2 linked regions of the Asticcacaulis excentricus CB 48 genome follow. The protein of the gene in region 1 interacts with the protein of each later gene in a pairwise test. Links are inferred from orthologs where the notes say so. Each region holds a gene or a part of one and is shown in the gene's direction. Other genes may lie near its edges.

The links.
Region 2: the proteins of uvrA (region 1) and uvrB interact in binary tests that used the Escherichia coli proteins (3 or more experiments, as listed by UniProt). The link is inferred for Asticcacaulis excentricus CB 48 from one-to-one orthologs.

The regions. Positions count from the first base shown.
Region 1 is NC_014816.1:1,312,148-1,321,364, reverse strand. Bases 2,354-5,830 are described here. They hold uvrA (excinuclease ABC subunit UvrA), read left to right. Parts: upstream 2,354-2,750; coding sequence 2,751-5,630; downstream 5,631-5,830. Other genes in these bases: ASTEX_RS06185 (carbonic anhydrase), read left to right, coding at 5,802-5,830. Outside these bases: ASTEX_RS06205 (rod-binding protein), read left to right, coding at 1-159; ASTEX_RS06200 (hypothetical protein), read left to right, coding at 156-596; ASTEX_RS06195 (pilus assembly protein TadG-related protein), read left to right, coding at 689-1,891; more of ASTEX_RS06185, read left to right, coding at 5,831-6,656; ASTEX_RS06180 (hypothetical protein), read right to left, coding at 6,657-7,556; ASTEX_RS06175 (hypothetical protein), read right to left, coding at 7,583-8,386; methylenetetrahydrofolate--tRNA-(uracil(54)-C(5))-methyltransferase (FADH(2)-oxidizing) TrmFO, read left to right, coding at 8,534-9,217. UniProt on the Escherichia coli protein: The UvrABC repair system catalyzes the recognition and processing of DNA lesions. UvrA is an ATPase and a DNA-binding protein. A damage recognition complex composed of 2 UvrA and 2 UvrB subunits scans DNA for abnormalities.
Region 2 is NC_014816.1:709,509-718,187, forward strand. What follows is about bases 3,094-6,032. They hold uvrB (excinuclease ABC subunit UvrB), read left to right. Parts: upstream 3,094-3,446; coding sequence 3,447-5,618; downstream 5,619-6,032. Other genes in these bases: ASTEX_RS20800 (hypothetical protein), read left to right, coding at 5,848-6,032. In the rest of the region: ASTEX_RS03310 (methyl-accepting chemotaxis protein), read right to left, coding at 1-1,409; ASTEX_RS20795 (cell wall hydrolase), read right to left, coding at 1,698-2,795; more of ASTEX_RS20800, read left to right, coding at 6,033-6,252; ASTEX_RS03330 (DUF3617 domain-containing protein), read left to right, coding at 6,362-6,979; ASTEX_RS03335 (DUF4870 family protein), read right to left, coding at 6,981-7,364; ASTEX_RS03340 (DinB family protein), read right to left, coding at 7,361-7,906; folB (dihydroneopterin aldolase), read right to left, coding at 7,903-8,256; ASTEX_RS03350 (6-pyruvoyl trahydropterin synthase family protein), read right to left, coding at 8,247-8,679. UniProt on the Escherichia coli protein: The UvrABC repair system catalyzes the recognition and processing of DNA lesions. A damage recognition complex composed of 2 UvrA and 2 UvrB subunits scans DNA for abnormalities.

The DNA.
Region 1 (9,217 bases):
CTGACCACAGACGGCATGTTCGGGGGCGGCGAAGGTGAAGAGGCTTTTCGTTCCGTCTATCTCGACGCCCTGGCCGGTCAGGTGGTAAAATCCGGCGGGGTCGGTATTTCCGCTCAGGTTCAGAAACAACTGCTTGCCCTACAGGAGGCGCACTCATGAGCATTTCCGCCCGCGACGCCGATGACTATGCCGCGCAGCTTCTGGTTCTCACCGAGCGCCTGACCGAACGCCTGACCGATGAAACCGAGGCGCTCGAGGCGCACCGTCCACTCGATATCCGCGAGTCGGTCGAAGAAACGCGCAGCCTGTCGGCTCTTTATCGTCAGGAAAGCGCCCGCCTCAAGGCCGATCCGTCGCGCCTTACAGGAGTGAGCTCTGCACACAAGCAAAGCCTGCGCAAGGCAACCGAAGCCTTTGTGGCCATATCGGAGCGCCATGCCCGTGCCGTCGAGGCCGCCAAGACGATCTCCGAAGGCCTGATGAAGGCCATAGCCGACTCATTGAACGAAACGCGCAAACCCAGCCTGACCTACGGCCCGGGTGCCTCTATCAGGGATCGTGCACCTCAGTCACTGAACTACGGCTTGAAGGCGTAAAATTCAGAAACCGGTGTCATTTCTTCGTTGTAGCTTAAGCATGTGTTCACAAGGATACGCTACCAATGGTGGCGACTGTCGGGAAACGAACCATGTCTGCACGCCTTGTCACGCGCCTTCGTCACTATGTTTCGCATAAAAACGGCAACACAACGCTAGCCTTTGCCCTGTCCTTGGTGGCCGTTGCGGGAGCTGTTGGCGGCGCTGTCGATATGCACGCGGCCTATTCCGTGAGAGCGCAATTACAAGACGCCATGGACGCCTCTGTGCTCGGCGGGCTTCGTCAGGAACAGGTGCAACGCAGTGACGTAGCGACGCGCATATTCAAATCGAACCTGCCCGCCTCGATGAGCGTAACCCCCAAATACGTCACGGACGAGACCACGCTGACAGGCACTGCCGTATATGACAGCCCTACAGTCCTGCTGGGTCTGCTGGGTATTTCCAGCTTAAAGATCAACGTCACCGCCACAGCCATCGGCAAGGCCAGCAGCCAGGGCCCCTGTATTCAGGTGCTTGATCCGTCGGGCAGTCAAGCGCTGTTGGTCAATTCCGGCGCCAAAATAACCGCGCCCAACTGCGAAATTCAGGTGCGCTCCAAAGGCAATCCGGCTGCCATCTTCAATTCGGGCTCCAGCCTGAACTTCAAGAAGGTGTGCATCGAAGGCAGTACTGTCATTCGTAACTCGACCACGGTTGATCGCCTGAGCCTATCGTGCCCCACCGTTGCCGATCAGTGGGCTGCGCTTATCCCGACCGTGGCCAGTACGCCGTGCACGGTGTCGAATGGCAACTATAACACCAGCAACGTCAGCCTCACCCCGGGTGTCTATTGCGGCTGGTTCAACTTCAACAATTCGTCGGCTACGGTCAGCTTTGCTCCCGGCCTGTACGTCATCCGCAGCGGCGGCTGGAACGTCAATGGCGGGACGTGGACGGGCAAGGGCGTGACCTTCTATTTCGAAGACACCTCGAAAATCCAGTTCAACTCCGGCATTTCCGCCGACCTGACCGCGCCCGACACGGGCACATACAAAAATCTGCTGTTCTTTGAGAAGCCGGGTCTGAGCAATACCGACTTTATCTTCAACAACGCCGTAGCCAACCATATGGACGGCGTGATCTGGCTTCCCAGCCGCAACGTCACTTTTAATGCGCAATCAAAAATGAGCAGCGACAAGCTGTCGATGGTGATGAACCGGCTGATCCTGAACAATACAACCTGGAACCTTGAACCCATTACCGCCTCTTCCGGTAGCGGTGGGGCTCTGACCAACATACGCCTATTGAAATAACGGAATGATTCCTGATAGATCCTTCGGCTCAGGCCGCCATTGAGGCGGCGGATTACTCCTGCGGAGTGTGTCTTTGCGGGTCTTCGCGACTGCGATTTACCCTTTGCCAGTATTCGGTGTTGCCCTGTTTGCTTTGTAGCGACGCTGGAATGCATTGTCGGTGATCTGCTCGTCCCAATAGGGCTGATCTCCGGGTTTGATCGAAAGGTGGCGGTTTTTCCCCTCGCCGCGCGCCGGACAGTCTGGCGGCAAGATGCTGCCCTCCACCAAGGCTCGGCGACAGGCCTGTACGTGTCGCAAAGTAGCTCCCAAGGCCTCACTCGACACCGCATCAGCCGCTTCGGGCGGCGGCTCTCCCCTGACCGTAGTCCGTAGCGCGACCTCTAGGGACACGGCCTTCGAGGTTTCCTGACGATTAGGTGTCTTTCGCTTCCGGAACACCGGCCTTTCGGGCCCAGGCCCCTTACGCTTGAGCACAGGGAGCGCAAAGCCTATCTCGGAAATTACGGGGTCCTAGGCCTTGGTTTGCTCGCGCCGTGACACCAGGAACAACAGAGCCAGCACCAAATGCGCCGCGACGACGATCAGCGCCGCTAGCCCCACGTGCCGCCATTGAATGATGTGATGAGCGATACATTCAGACCTTTACGAGGCGGGCCACGGTCGCAGTTTTTACAAAAGCGTTCGCAAAACGTTCTTGCGCCCCCTCCGCAAATCAGGCAGTGAACCCGCAAACCTCTGCTGACACTTTTTCGACGCCGCCATTATACCTATATGGTGGAATTGCCTCCCCGGATGGATATGCGTAATGGCCGATAGCGGACACGACAAGGATATGCTGATGAGCAGCTCAAACCTGATGCAGGGCTTCATCAAGGTGCGCGGCGCGCGCGAGCATAATCTCAAGGGCGTAGATGTTGATATCCCGCGCGGCAAACTCGTGGTGCTGACCGGCCTGTCGGGATCGGGCAAGTCGTCACTTGCCTTCGACACGATCTATGCAGAGGGGCAGCGGCGGTACGTCGAGTCGCTGTCGGCCTATGCCCGGCAATTCCTCGAGCTAATGTCCAAGCCCGATGTGGATTTGATCGAGGGCCTATCGCCGGCTATTTCCATCGAGCAGAAAACGACGTCCAAAAATCCCCGTTCGACCGTCGGCACGGTGACGGAAATCCACGACTATATGCGCCTTCTTTGGGCGCGCACCGGCGTCCCCTATTCCCCCGCCACTGGCCTGCCCATTGAGAGCCAGACCATTTCGCAGATGGTCGATAAGATCATGGCCTTGCCCGAAGGGACGCGTCTGCTGCTGCTGGCCCCTTTCGTGCGCGGGCGCAAAGGCGAGTACAAGAAAGAAATCGCCGATCTTCAGCGTCAGGGCTTTCAGCGTCTGAAAATCAATGGCCAATATTACGCCATCGAAGACGCCCCTAAGCTCGACAAGAAGTACAAGCACGATATTGACGTCGTGGTGGACCGCGTGGTGGTCAAAAGCGGCCTGATGCAGCGTCTGGCTGACAGTCTGGAAACGGCGCTTCGGCTGGCCGACGGTCTTGCCATTGCCGAATATGCCGATATCGCCGAAGGAGAAACGGAGCCGAAGCGCCTGATTTTCTCGGAAAAATTCGCCTGCCCGGTCTCCGGCTTTACCATTGCCGAGATCGAACCGCGCCTGTTCTCGTTCAACAATCCATTCGGGGCCTGCCCGACCTGCGATGGGCTTGGAGTCAAACTGACTTTCGACCGCTCGTTGATTGTGCCCGATGAGTCGTTGAGCCTCAAGGATGGAGCCATTGCGCCGTGGGCGAAGGGCCCCTCGCCCCTTTACGCGCAGACGCTTGAGGCCTTGTCCGGCCATTACGACTTCAAAATGGACACCAAATGGCGCGCTTTGACGCCGGAAGCGCAGGACGTCATACTGCTGGGATCTGGCTCGGAAAAGATCAAGTTCGTCTATCAAGACGGCTCGCGCCGCTACGACGTGACCAAGCCGTTTGAAGGCGTCATCCCCAACATGGAACGCCGCTACCGCGAAACCGACTCGTCGTGGGTGCGCGAAGACCTCAGCCGCTATCAGGCCGAAACCCCGTGCGAGGCCTGCGGCGGAAAGCGTCTCAAACCCGAAGCCTTGGCCGTCAAGGTCAATGCGAAAGACATCGCAGAAATCTCCGGTCTGTCGATCAAGAAGGCGCACGACTGGTTCGCCGACCTGCAAAACCATCTGAGCGAAAAACAGATGGATATTGCGCGGCGCGTCCTGAAAGAAATCCTTGACCGCCTAAACTTCCTCAATGCGGTGGGGCTCGACTATCTCAACCTGTCGCGCAATTCCGGCACCTTGTCCGGCGGCGAAAGCCAACGCATCCGTCTGGCGTCACAGATCGGTTCCGGCCTGACCGGCGTGCTCTATGTGCTGGATGAACCCTCCATCGGCCTGCATCAGCGCGACAATGACCGTCTGCTCGACAGCCTAAAAGGGCTGCGCGATCTGGGCAATTCGGTGTTGGTGGTCGAACACGACGAAGACGCCATCCTCACCGCCGACTATGTGATCGACATGGGCCCCGCCGCTGGTGTGCACGGCGGGCAGGTGGTGGCCGAAGGCACGCCCGAAGATATCAAGTCGAATCCCAACTCGCTGACTGGGCAATACCTTACGGGGAAGCGGGAAATTCCCCTCTTTTTCTCTAAGGATACAGACAATGAGCGCCGTCCCATCAACAAGAAAAAGATGCTCAAGGTTATCGGGGCGCGCGGCAACAATCTGAAAAACGTCACCGGAGAAATCCCGGTAGGAGTGATGACCTGCATCACCGGTGTATCTGGCGGGGGCAAATCGACCTTTACGCTCGAAACCCTACACAAGGCGGCGGCGCGGCGGCTGAACAACGCTTCGGCCAATCCTGCCGCTCATGATAAGATTGAGGGGCTTGAGTTTTTCGACAAGGTGGTAGAGATCGACCAGTCGCCTATCGGCCGTACACCTCGCTCCAACCCCGCCACTTATACCGGGGCCTTCGGGCCGATCCGCGACTGGTACGCCGGCCTTCCGGAATCTAAGGCGCGCGGCTATGGGCCGGGCCGCTTCTCCTTCAACGTCAAGGGTGGGCGCTGCGAAGCCTGTCAGGGCGACGGCGTCATCAAAATCGAGATGCACTTCCTGCCGGACGTCTATGTCACATGCGACGTTTGCAAGGGTAAGCGCTATAATCGCGAGACTCTGGAGATCGTTTTCAAGGGCCATTCCATCGCCGATGTGCTGGACATGACGGTCGAGGAAGGCGCCGAAGCCTTCAAGGCAGTGCCTTCCATCCGCGACAAGCTGGAGACGCTAAAGCGCGTCGGGCTGGGCTATATCAAGATCGGCCAGCAGGCGACCACCCTGTCGGGCGGCGAGGCGCAGCGCGTAAAGTTGTCGAAAGAGCTGTCGAAGCGCGCCACGGGCAAGACCTTGTATATTCTCGATGAGCCAACCACGGGCCTGCACTTCGAAGATACACGAAAGCTGCTGGAGGTGCTTCACGAATTGACCGACCACGGCAACACCACCATTGTGATCGAACACAATCTGGACGTCATCAAAACGGCTGACTGGTTGCTCGACTTTGGCCCGGAAGGCGGCGACGGTGGCGGTGAGATCGTGGCCTATGGCAGCCCGGAAAAGGTGGCAGACAATCCGAAGTCGTGGACCGGCAAATACCTGAAAGACATTCTAGCCCGGCATACGGCGCGGAAATGACACTGCATTAGCCGAGAAAGTCCCAAAAAGTATAGCCAGTCACCCCGGCTTGCTCTTCAGAGCTTTTGTGCTTTTCGTAGCAAATCGGCTTCACATCCGCTGAAAGTGAACACTGCGTTAACCCTGTTGCGGCATTGAATCGAACATCGTCACTCTCGATTCGAGTTCCCCATGCGCCGCTCTGTTTTGCTTTTTACGGTTGCTGCCTTCGCCCTGATGAGCGTGGGCTTGTCTGCTTGCAGCAAATCTAAGGCGGAGCACGGCGATCCTCATGCCGAAGCCACGGGCGATCATGGGGGCGGGGACCACGGCGGTGATGGTCACGGTGCAGCCAAAGGCGACGTCACTCACTGGAGCTATGAAGGGGATGACGGCCCGGCGCACTGGGGCGATCTGAGCACTGAGAACAAGGCCTGCAAGACCGGCCCCCGTCAGTCACCTATCAATCTCAGCGGCGTGGCGGCCCCCAAATCGGTGAATCTGACGCTCGACTATACCTCGTCCCCGGCCAAGATCCAGAACCTGGGGCACGCCATTCAGGTCTCCCCCACCGATGGCGGCGGCGTAGTGATGGACGGCGTGCGCTATAAGCTGGTGCAGTTCCACTTCCACACCCCGTCCGAACACACCATCGACGGTCACCGCGCGGCCATCGAAACCCACTTTGTTCATAAGAATGACAAGGGCGACCTTCTGGTCATCGGTGTCCTATCGGATGTCGGCGTGGCTGATCCGATGCTGGCCCCCATCTGGACGTGGTTGCCGACGGATCCGGGCCCGGCGGCCCTGATACCCGACCTACTGGTAAATGCGCGCGATTTGATGCCCGCAACTGAAGAATTCTATGCCTATTCCGGTTCGCTCACCACACCGCCATGCACGGAAAAAGTCACCTGGCTGGTCTATGCCTCGCCGCTATCGATTTCACCGGAACAGGTAGACGCCTATCAGCGACTGACCGGGCCGAATGCCCGCCCCATTCAGCAGCCACAAGGCCGCGACATCTTGCACCTTGTCGGAAGTTGATCAGGTGTTCGGCGTATTTTTCAACGTTTGGTAAGCCGCGGCGACCGCTCCAATCATGATCGCCGTGGTAAGGGGCGCAATCACCCCATTGACCGCCAAATAAACCCCCGTCAACGGTTCCATGAGATTGGCCAGCTGCGAAACGTCTGGTTGTGGCACGTCTTCGACCGAGGCGACATCACGCCCCGTAACCAGCACCGCCAGCGCCATATAGACGGTCTGCGCCAGCATACTAACCACAAGCGCCATCAGAAATGCTACGGCAAAGCCGCCCAGCAGGGACCAGAAACGTCCCTGTGTCAGTTTCAAGGAACCCGTCAGATTGAAATGGCCCTCATCGAAGCTCTGCACGCTGACCATAGACAGCCGCACCATAAGCCAGATGTTGAAAATCATGGCAGCAATGGCCGTCAGCACACCAACCACCGGAGCGACTGCTTGAGACACCGCACCGACGAGAAGCGATAGTAGGCCACCCAGTATGGCCAGAACGACCGTAATTAGAAGCGTCACGACGATAATGACCACAGCCAAGACAAAGGATAGCGCCATCTGACGCACCTCATCAGCCCCCAGACGCAGAAAGCCGAACTGGGGCGAATGTCCGCCAAGCACAGCCCGATAGACAGCGCAGGTGATAATCGCCGAAAATACAAGGGTGACCATCAGAGCTAGAACATAGGCCGGTCCCAGACGCACGAGCAGCTCAGCTGCCTTTTCCGGCTCGTTCGGCACCTGCCCCTGAATCAGAGCGTTCCATTCCGGCCCGGCCACCGACATCAAAAGCGCCGTCGAAAGGATTAACGCCACCAGCAGAACCGCGCCCCACCACGCAATTAGGATGGGCCGCTCACGGATGATACGGAAGCCTTCAAAGGCAAAATCAACGGACGAGGCCATGCACGGAACCGGGGAAAGAGAACGACCTATCCCTTAGCGCGAAGTGCGCTGATTTGCCTATAGGCGGAAGCCAAAAAAGAGATGCTGAGCGGCATGAAGACGCCGACGCCAAGAGCCAGATTGATCACACCCCCTAGTGGCAGGCCGGCAACGACCACAATTGGCGGCATCAGGCTGCTGAGGACGATAAACGGTAACAGGATATAGCCGTAACCGAGGCCCAGCTTGACGGTCTGACCCGACGATAGGCTAAGGGCATTGAGCGACACCAGCCGATGTTCGGCCACCGTAGCGGCGCGGTGTAGCCACAGCTTTACGGTCAGGATGCTAAGCGTCAGAAGAACGGCGATGATCGCAATGCCGACCACGACCCCTTGCGGTTGGGCGCCTTCGATTAGGGTGCGCAGCAAAGCCTGCGGCGTGCGAAAGCTATCTTCGGGCAAGCCCGCCGCCCCCATAAACAGAGCCAGCACCACGGCGCCCGCGATAAACACGATCGACCAGAACAGCAAAACCAGCGCGCTCGCCCCCAGCAAGCGACGTTCGGCCCGGCCGAACTGCAAGCCGCCAAAACCCAGACCTTCGGCCGCGGCAAAACGCTCTCCAAACAGCGCGACGCGGTATAGAGCCCCCGCTGCCGCTGTATGCGCAATCACACCGACCACAATAAGGCCACGCCGCAGCCACACATCAAGGTGCGGTAGATGCCCCAGCAGCAGGATAACAAATAGAACACCCAGAACCGGGCCTGCCTTACGCCACAAAAGCGGCAGGCTCTGCCCGGCCATCTTCAGCGCACCGATCAGATGAAAGGCCGTGCCGAAACTCATCGTCGAAATCCCCAAAAGCCCGATAACCCGCAGCGTTAACCCTAAGCAGGGGACACTGTTAAACAAATCCTTTCCCTTTAAAAGGGCAAAGACAACCTCCCTTATGTTTTTCATCGAGACCGTGACATCGCCATACGATCTCATTATATGACCCGCATGACAGTCCAACCCGTACACATCATTGGCGGCGGCCTCGCCGGTTCCGAAGCCGCCTGGCAACTGGCTCAGGCCGGCATCCCCGTCATTATCCACGAAATGCGCGGCATCAAGCCGACCGACGCACACCAGACCGATGGCCTCGCCGAACTGGTTTGCTCCAACTCGTTCCGCTCCGACGACTGGGAATATAATGCGGTGGGCCTACTGCACGCCGAGATGCGCCGCGGCAACTCATTGATCATGGCCTGCGCCGATAAGCATCAGGTGCCCGCCGGCGGCGCGCTGGCTGTGGACCGCGAAGGCTTCTCTCAGGCCGTCACCGCCGCGCTGGCGGCGCATCCGCTGGTGACGCTCCTGCGCGAGGAGGTCACCTCACTGAAGGACAAGGACTGGAGTAACGTCATCTGCGCCACGGGTCCGCTGACCTCAGAATCCCTATCCGAAGTCATTCTGGAACTGACCGGCGAAGGCCATCTCAGCTTCTTTGACGCCATCGCACCCATTGTCCACGCCGAAAGCATCGACATGTCGATTGCCTGGCGGCAGTCGCGCTATGACAAGGAAGGCCCCGGCGGCGATGCGGCGGCCTATATCAACTGCCCCATGACAAAGGACCAGTACGAAGCCTTTGTCGATGCCTTGCTGATCGGTCCCAAGACCGATTTCAAGGAA
Region 2 (8,679 bases), 600 kb from region 1 along the record:
GCCGTCTGGATGTCCTTGATGCGTTCGCGGATTTCGTCGGTGGCCTTGGCTGTTTGCTGAGCCAGCGACTTCACTTCCGAGGCGACAACCGCGAAGCCCTTACCGGCTTCACCAGCGCGCGCCGATTCGATGGTGGCGTTCAGCGCCAGCAGGTTGGTTTGCTGGGCGATGGCGTTGATGAGGTCAACCACTTCGCCGATCTGATCGGCAGCGCGGCTCAGTTCGACCATCGAGTCGTTGGTCTTGTCGGCTTCCGACACGGCTTCAGCCGCGATCTCCACCGAGCGGACGGCCTGATCACCGATCACGCCGATCGACGCTGAAAGTTCGGTGGTCGCCGAGGCGACGTTTTGCACGTTGTCTGCCGAGTTGCGGATCGAGGAGACCGCTGATTGCGAACGGCGCTCGTTTTCCTGCGCGATGGTTAGCAGCGTACGGCCGTTGGCGTCGAGGTCCGAGGCGGCGGCTGACAAGGCGTCCAGCATGTCCTGAGCCTCGTGGCGGAAGCGTTCGGCCAGTTCCGACATCTGACGGGCGCGTTCTTCGCGGGTCTTCATGGTGGCGGCTTCGATTTCGGCGAGACGCAGCTTTTCTTCGGCATTGGCCTTGAAGACATTGAGGCTGTCTACGACCGACTTCAGTTCATCGCCACGCGCCAGCGATTGAATGTCCACATTCAGGTTGCCGCGTGCCAGTTCTTCGGTGGTCTTGGCGATGCGGTTGATGCCGGTCACCGTAGCGCGCGAGAAGACGAACGCGATACCGCAGGACAGGGCAGCCATGATGGCGGCGAAGACGGTCAGCATGGAGATGCCAGCGGTCTGTGCCGTACGGGCGGCTTCGGCGTCTGCCTTAGCCTGGGCGACCTGACCGGCGATGATTTTGTCCGAGATTTGCGACATCTTGGCGTAGCCTTCGTCGAACTGCGACATCAGCGGCGCGACAGAGGGGAAATCGACGGTCATGACCGAGCCGGCGAATTCCACGGCTTCCTTATAGGTCTTGACCTCCTTGCCAAGGTCTTCGAGGTCTTTCTTCTTGGTGGCGTCGCTGGTGGCACCGGCCATTGCCTTAATGCTGGTTTCGATCTTACCAAGGTCCTGCACGACCAGGGCGACCTTCTGATCGGCATTGGTGCCAGCGCCCGACGCCTGATCGGTCATGGCGCGGAACAGCTGGCCATTGGCTTCCTTAATGGCCGACTTGATGTCGCCCATGGCCTGAACGGCCGGGAGGCTCTGGGTATTGATGTTTTCGATCGCCTTGCCTTGCGTGTTCATCACGGTTACGGCCCCGAAGGCCAGCGCGACGATCAGCGCAGTAGCGACGGCGGCCGGAGTCATGAACTTCAGCGTGAAGGACAGGTTGGAGATGCTCAGCTTGCCGCCGGCAGATTTCGACTTAGTCATTATGGCCCCTGACAATCTAGTGTCTGCTTTTCCGTTGCGGTGTTTTGAGGGCCGCACGGAGAAATGGTTTTTCTGGGGTCTCGGTGCGTGATCCAACTACAGGCACGACTCACCACGCTTCCGCAAATCCCGGATTGGCAGGTAGGGTGTCAGAACATAGTTGTTGAAACCCTAACATCCGTGATTTTTTTCGTCTTACAATAAAACGGCGGTAACCTTAATGAAAACAGCGCCTAAGGTTGAACCTCGGCGCTGTGATGTCGTTTTTTCGTTCAGAAAATCGCCCGGTTAAGGCTTCGCCGGCGCTGCCGTTTTCACGGCCTGGGTGAGCGTCTGAGCGTCCTCGCCCTTAACTTGTGACGACAGCGCGACGGCCTTTACAGCGCTATCCTTGCTGGCGTCCCGCAGATGGGTGAGGGCGTCAGAGGCCTTGGTCTCCACCGGGGCCGCGGGTAGGGCAGAGGGTTCCGTCGTCTCGTTCACCTGCTCCAGAGTTGGCGCCGCCGAAGGGCGGACCTGATCCGCCGCGGCCAGCATCTGCGCGCCACGGCTGGAGAACTGATAGAAGGCGTGATTACCGATGGTGGCGGTGCGCTGCATCCGCACGGACCAATCGGGCGAGATACCCAGAACGTGGAAATGGGTCGAAGCGCCGACCGACTTCATCACATAACCATCAAGCGCATCTTCGGCGATGGTGCGGGCGCGCTTCCACGCCCAGCTTTCGACGCGGTTGGACATGATGCCGTTGCAGGTGAAGCTGAACTGACAGCCGGTGCGCTTCACCGCGCCCTGATAGACCACATTACAGATGGTCTTGGGGTAGGCGGGGTGACGCACGCGGTTCAGGATGACCTGAGCCACGGCGCGTTGACCGGAATCGGTTTCGCCGCGCGCTTCGTAATAGACGGCCTGAGTCAGGCAATCGAGGTCGGAGGCGGAGCGGTTCTTGAGATCAAAGGGCGAGGCCGGGGCCGTGCGCGACGGCGCGCGCATCAGGCCCAGATCGAGGCTGGCTTTCAGCACCGGTGCGGAGGCGGCTTCGGCCTTGTGCGCGCGGGCCGGGCCGACCAGAGACGCAAACAGGTCGGTGCGCTGACGGTCTTGACGCAGACGCATCGTGGCCACAGGCGAGGTATAGGATTCATGACGCATAACAAGCGCGATGGCGCGGCGGTCCAGATCGTCCTGAAGCGCGGCGACGCTCTTCTGGCCGTCCATGTGGCGCAGACGATCCGCACCATAGGAGTGATCATTCAGGCTCATCAGGCTTTCGGCCTGTTCGCGGATTTGCGCGTCGCGCGTCAGCTTACCGCCTAACCAGGCGGAGCCGAATGCAGCTGTCAGCATGAGGCTGGAGCCGCCCGCGGCGGTCAACAGGCGCATCTGACGGCGCGTAAGAGACAGGTTCAGACCCAAAGGTGTCTTGTCCTCAGTAACGAGAGCGCACCGCGCTCCCTGACAGAGGGCAACCCCACCATACATTCTATAGAATGCATCAGGCCGTTTCACGAGACGAAAACGCAGCCTTCCGGGGGCGCCGGAGCCGACGAAGCACCTAAGCTGGTGTCCGTCGACGGCCCGTCTTATAGCCAGAAATGTGGCAAAAATGTGTTTACGCGCCAATCGCCTAAAAAGAGCATCAGTTCAGAGGGGGAGCATGTGAGAAAATTTCTCACGCAATGCCTATTTTTTATCAAGATGTGCCCCGCAATGACTTTTTATTTTATGAAGTATTGAAGAGATAAGCTTGACCGCTATTTTCTTACGATATTCATGAATGTGCCTTTCGGTTTTGCGATAATTACAATTTAACGAAGGTTACTGACGTTACGCAAAAGTGAAACTGAAATGCTGACATGTATAGAACGGCGTTATCTTAAATTGGTGGTTTCAAGGCACTGGAATCCCGAATGAATCCGCCTCAGGTAGGGTGTCACGAAAACTTGAAGCGCGCCAAACAGCCAATCCGGCCGTGGCGCGCAAAAGCCGCGGGTCGCCCCTTTTCATTTTTTCGCAGGACGCTATGCTGTGTTCATGAACCGTTCTCATCTCGCTCGCCTCATTTTCGAAGATGTTCGCTGTCACGCCGCCGATGTCGGCGCGCAGGACTTCCCGCCCGCTCTGTGGTCGCCGCACCGCCCCGACCGGCCGCAAAAGTCGGAGGGCGGGCGGCGTTTCGTGCTGCATTCGGCCTATGAACCGGCTGGGGACCAGCCAGCGGCCATTGCGGAGCTGGTCGAAGGGGCAAATGCAGCAGAGCGTGACCAGGTGCTTCTCGGCGTCACCGGGTCGGGCAAGACCTTCACCATGGCCAAGGTGATCGAGCAGACGCAGCGACCGGCGTTGATTCTGGCGCATAACAAGACGCTGGCGGCGCAGCTTTATAGTGAGTTCAAGGCCTTCTTTCCGGAAAACGCGGTTGAGTATTTTGTCTCCTACTACGACTACTACCAACCCGAAGCCTACGTGCCGCGTACGGATACTTATATAGAGAAGGACTCGTCGATCAACGAACAGATCGACCGTATGCGCCACGCAGCGACGCGCGCCATCCTTGAGCGCGATGACGTAATCGTGGTGGCGTCGGTGTCGTGCATCTACGGTATCGGTTCGGTCGAAACCTATACGGCGATGACCTTTGAACTGAAAGTGGGGCAGACCATCGACGAGGCGCAGTTACGCGCAGATCTGGTGGCGCTGCAATACAAACGCAATGACGCGGCCTTTGAGCGAGGGACTTTCCGCCGCCGCGGTGACGTCATCGAAATCTTCCCGGCCCACTACGAAGACCGCGCTTGGCGGGTGTCCTTGTTTGGGGATGAGATAGAGGCCTTGACGGAGTTCGACCCGCTGACCGGCAAGAAGACAGCGGACCTAAAAGACCTCAAAGTCTATGCCGCCAGCCACTATGTGACGCCGCGCCCGACGCTACGTCAGGCGATCGACCGCATCAAGGCGGAACTGAAACTGCGGCTGGATCAGCTTCATGCCGAGGGTAAACTGCTAGAGGCGCAACGCCTTGAGCAGCGGACCACTTTTGACCTTGAGATGATGGAAGCCACAGGGGCCTGTGCGGGTATCGAAAACTATTCGCGCTATCTGACCGGACGGGCACCGGGTGAGCCGCCGCCAACCTTCTTTGAATACCTGCCGGAAAATGCTTTGCTGTTTGTCGATGAAAGCCACGTCACCGTGCCGCAGATCGGCGGCATGTATCGCGGAGACTTTGCACGAAAGTCTGTTCTGGCTGAATATGGCTTCCGCCTGCCGTCTTGTATGGATAACCGCCCGCTCAAGTTTGAGGAGTGGGAGGCAATGCGGCCTCAGACCGTCCACGTTTCGGCCACGCCGGGCAATTGGGAGATGGAACAAACGGGCGGCGTGTTTACCGAACAGGTAATCCGCCCGACCGGCCTGATCGACCCGCCGGTCGAAATCCGCCCTGTTTCGACCGGTGGTGCCAATCAGGTCGATGACGTGATTGCTGAGGTGCGCGAAGTCGCGAAGAACGGTTATCGCTCTTTGGTCACGGTGCTGACCAAGAAGATGGCGGAAAACCTGACCGAATATATGCACGAACAGGGTATCCGCGTGCGTTACATGCACTCTGATATCGACACGCTTGAGCGTATCGAAATTATCCGCGACCTGCGCCTTGGCGCGTTTGATGTCCTAGTTGGGATCAACCTGCTGCGCGAAGGCCTCGACATCCCCGAATGTGGCTTTGTGGCCATACTCGATGCCGACAAAGAGGGCTTCCTGCGCTCGGAGACCTCGCTCATTCAGACCATCGGGCGGGCGGCGCGTAACGTCGAAGGCCGTGTCATTCTTTATGCTGACAAGATGACGGGGTCGATGGAACGGGCGCTGGCCGAAACCAGCCGCCGCCGTGAAAAGCAGATGGCCTACAATGCCGAACACGGCATCACGCCGGAAAGCGTTAAGCGCGGTATTTCCGATATTCTGGATAGTCCTTACGAAAAGGCTGACAGGGTACAGGTGCCAGTGGGCGTGGCGGCAAAGGACTCCAAACCCTTCCTGGGTTCCAATTTTCAGGCGACGCTCAAGGACCTGGAGACGCGCATGCGCGAGGCGGCGGGCAATCTGGAGTTCGAAGAAGCGGCTCGCATGCGCGACGAAATCAAGCGTCTTAAGCTGCTCGATCTGGAGTTCGCCAAGGACATGATTGGGGACCCTGCGACATAAGTTTATTGCCAGATCGCTTCTGAAGCGTCTCAATCCTGTACTGAGGATTGTGTGTCACGCCCCTGTTACGAAAATGTGCCAGTTTGAAACGAAACCGGCTGGATTTTCGCGACGAAATGCCTCACTCTGTGGTCCGGCCTGTGCATAACTCTTGGTTGGGTCCCCGTCACGTTTCAATTTGGCTGTGTAACGACATCCGGGGCGCATAGAGAAGAGGTTGGGGTGTGATATGCGTAGAACCAGATTGAATGTGGTGCCACCCTCGGCGAAGGGGGGCGTGATCGAAGCCGAGATGATGGGGGGCATGGGCGAGCCCGCTCATGAGGTCATTAATGTCGTGCCTGTACCGCTAAACAATACGAACAGCCTGCAATCGCTGGTCGATGCGACGATTTCGGCGCGCGAAAGCCGCACCCAGCGCGTGCGTCGCCTTCAGGAAGAGGCCAAGTCGCTGGCACGTGAACAGATTTCCGAGCTGGAAATCCTGATCGATGCGACGGCCAAGATGGCGCATGAAATCGCCGAAGGTGGCGAGGCCTATCCGGTGGGTGCACGTGAACTTAGCCGCCGTTTGGCTGACGAACTGCCGCGCACGCTGCAAACGCTACGCATCGTCGCCAAAAAGAGCCTTTGAACCTGTATTTTGCAGGTCCTGCGGCAATAAGGTTCATAATTCGACTCGCCTGTCTGGGGTTTTACGCTTACATCTGTGACTTCCATTTCGGGACAGGGATGCACAGGACATGGCGGCGTATGTAAAGTCAGGTGTGGTTCTCTCTTGGCTTGCCGTTGTCGGGCTGATGTCTGGCTGTGGCAAAAAAGAACAGCCCCCCGCGCCTGAGCCCACACCAGCCTCGGCTTCTGTGGCCGCACCCCCGGCCAAACCGCAGGAGCCGCTGCCGACGCGTCAGCCCGGCCTGTGGGAAACGACGCTCAGCGAAGAGGGCTCGGAAAGTCAGGCCCAGACCATGCGCATCTGCCTCGACGCGGCCACCGAGAAGGAGTTGGGCATTACCGGCACTGATCTTAATGGCAATCGCTGCCGCAATACGGCGGTTAGCCATCTGGACGACGGTTCGTGGGGCATCCTCGCTGAATGCAACATGGGGTCGGGCGGTAAGATGGAGGTTTCGGGTAGCATCACCGGCGACTATACGCGCGACTACACAATGACGCTGCGGTCTCAGACAACGGGAGCCTCGCTGGCGCATATGAACCGCGTGGTCAACATGACGATTAGATCCAAACGTCTCGGCGCTTGCAAGGCCGATCAGAAGCCCGGCGATGTGACCCTGCCCGGCGGTGACGTCAGCTTCAACCTGTTCGATATGGCTGGCCGTGAGCCGGGCCCGCCCAAATAGGTTAAACCAGCCAGCTCTTGGGATTGGGGATCGGGCGTTTGTGGAAGACGTGGTTGAAGCCCAAAGTGCAACGGCCTACGATCCACAGGAATAGGGCGAAGACGAGGATCAGCACGACACCGCCCAGCACCATGCTCGACATAATCGGTGAAGTCAGCAGCACAACCAGTGGCACGAAGGCCCCGATACCCACCCAGAAGGTCTTTTTCTGAAAGGCATAGTGGGTCTTCAGCCAGTCGGGCGCATCGTCCTGAAACAGGTATATCAGGGTGATGGCTATGACGCCCGAAATCCCGCCGACGATCAGGAAAAACAACAGCAGATAGTTGACGATGGGGATGATCGTCGTGTCGCTGAGTTTGGTGCGGGTGGCGGGCACAGTCATTTTAAATCCGGATCCAGTTCGGGTACCAGAACAAGCACGTCCGTCACGCCTATATCAAGCCCCATCTGCGACAAAAGCGTCGTAATCTGCCCCCGGTGGTGCGTTTGGTGATTGAACACGTGACTCAGCACCAGCCCCAGCGGCTTGGTATGGGCATCGCCATTCACACGTCGATAGGTGACGGGCGTGTCGAGATGGGCCTCGTTTAGGCTCTCGATATAGCTGAGCCAGAGATCATCCATTTCTCTACGCACCGGTGCAAAGGCGCTCAGTTCACTATACAGCGTATCATTCAGGCCCCTGGGCTGCGGCAGGGCCTTGGCGGCCGACAGCGCAGAGCCGGTCGCATGGCCACTCAAACGTCCCATCCAAAGCAAGTCCGCCACGATCAGGTGGTTGAGCGTTCCCCATACCGAGCCGAAAAAGGCTTTCGTATTGGTGTGAAAATCGGCTTCGGGATGCGCCGCCATCAGCTCCAGCAGCTTGGCGTTCATCCACTGGTTATAGTGGGCCATCAGGCTCAGATGCGCCAGATGGTTCATTTGCGCATCACCACCGTGCAGCCTGAACGTTCGGCATCGGCCAGAGCTTCGGGTTTGGAGATGCGGATGCGCACCTCCTCGGCCTGCGGCAGGGCCAGCACAGCCTCTGCCAGGTCCTCAGCCAGGGTTTCGACGAGCTTGATATGACCGCGCGCAATAAGGTCACGTGCCAGATTGCCGACCATTTCGTAGTTCAGCGTGTCTTTCAGGCCCTTGATCAAGTGCAGGCCGATACGGATATCGGCATCGATGATCAGGGGTTGGGTGCGACCGTGCTCGTAGTCGTAGACGCCGATGGCGGCTTCGACCTTCAGGCCTTCGACAAAGACATGGCGGCTGATCAAAGGCATGGGTCGCTCTTTTTCTGCCAGTCTTCGGGTGGCAAGAGGTCGTTGATCGACAAATCGGCTCGATGACACCAGTCGGCCAGACGCGGGCCGTGGATGAGGTCTTCGGGCGTCAGGATGACCGTATTGGTCGGGGTTTCTTCGATTTCAAAGCGCACGCACTCAAAGTCCGGCACTTGAGCGGACAAGATGGCGTTCAGCTTGTGATAGAGGGCTAATGCTACGGCTTCGGTCGTAGGGTCGCCCGGAATGATCAGCAGACGCGGCAGAAGATCGGGCTCATGCGCCTGAAAGAAGCCGATCAGCGGGTCATCGGCGCCAAGTTGAAAGGCGTGATCGAGCGCTTCATCGACGAAGCGATGCCAGTCGCGCTTAAGCGCATCAAAGCTCTGGGCGTAGTTGGATTGGCCCCACTTTACCGTATCC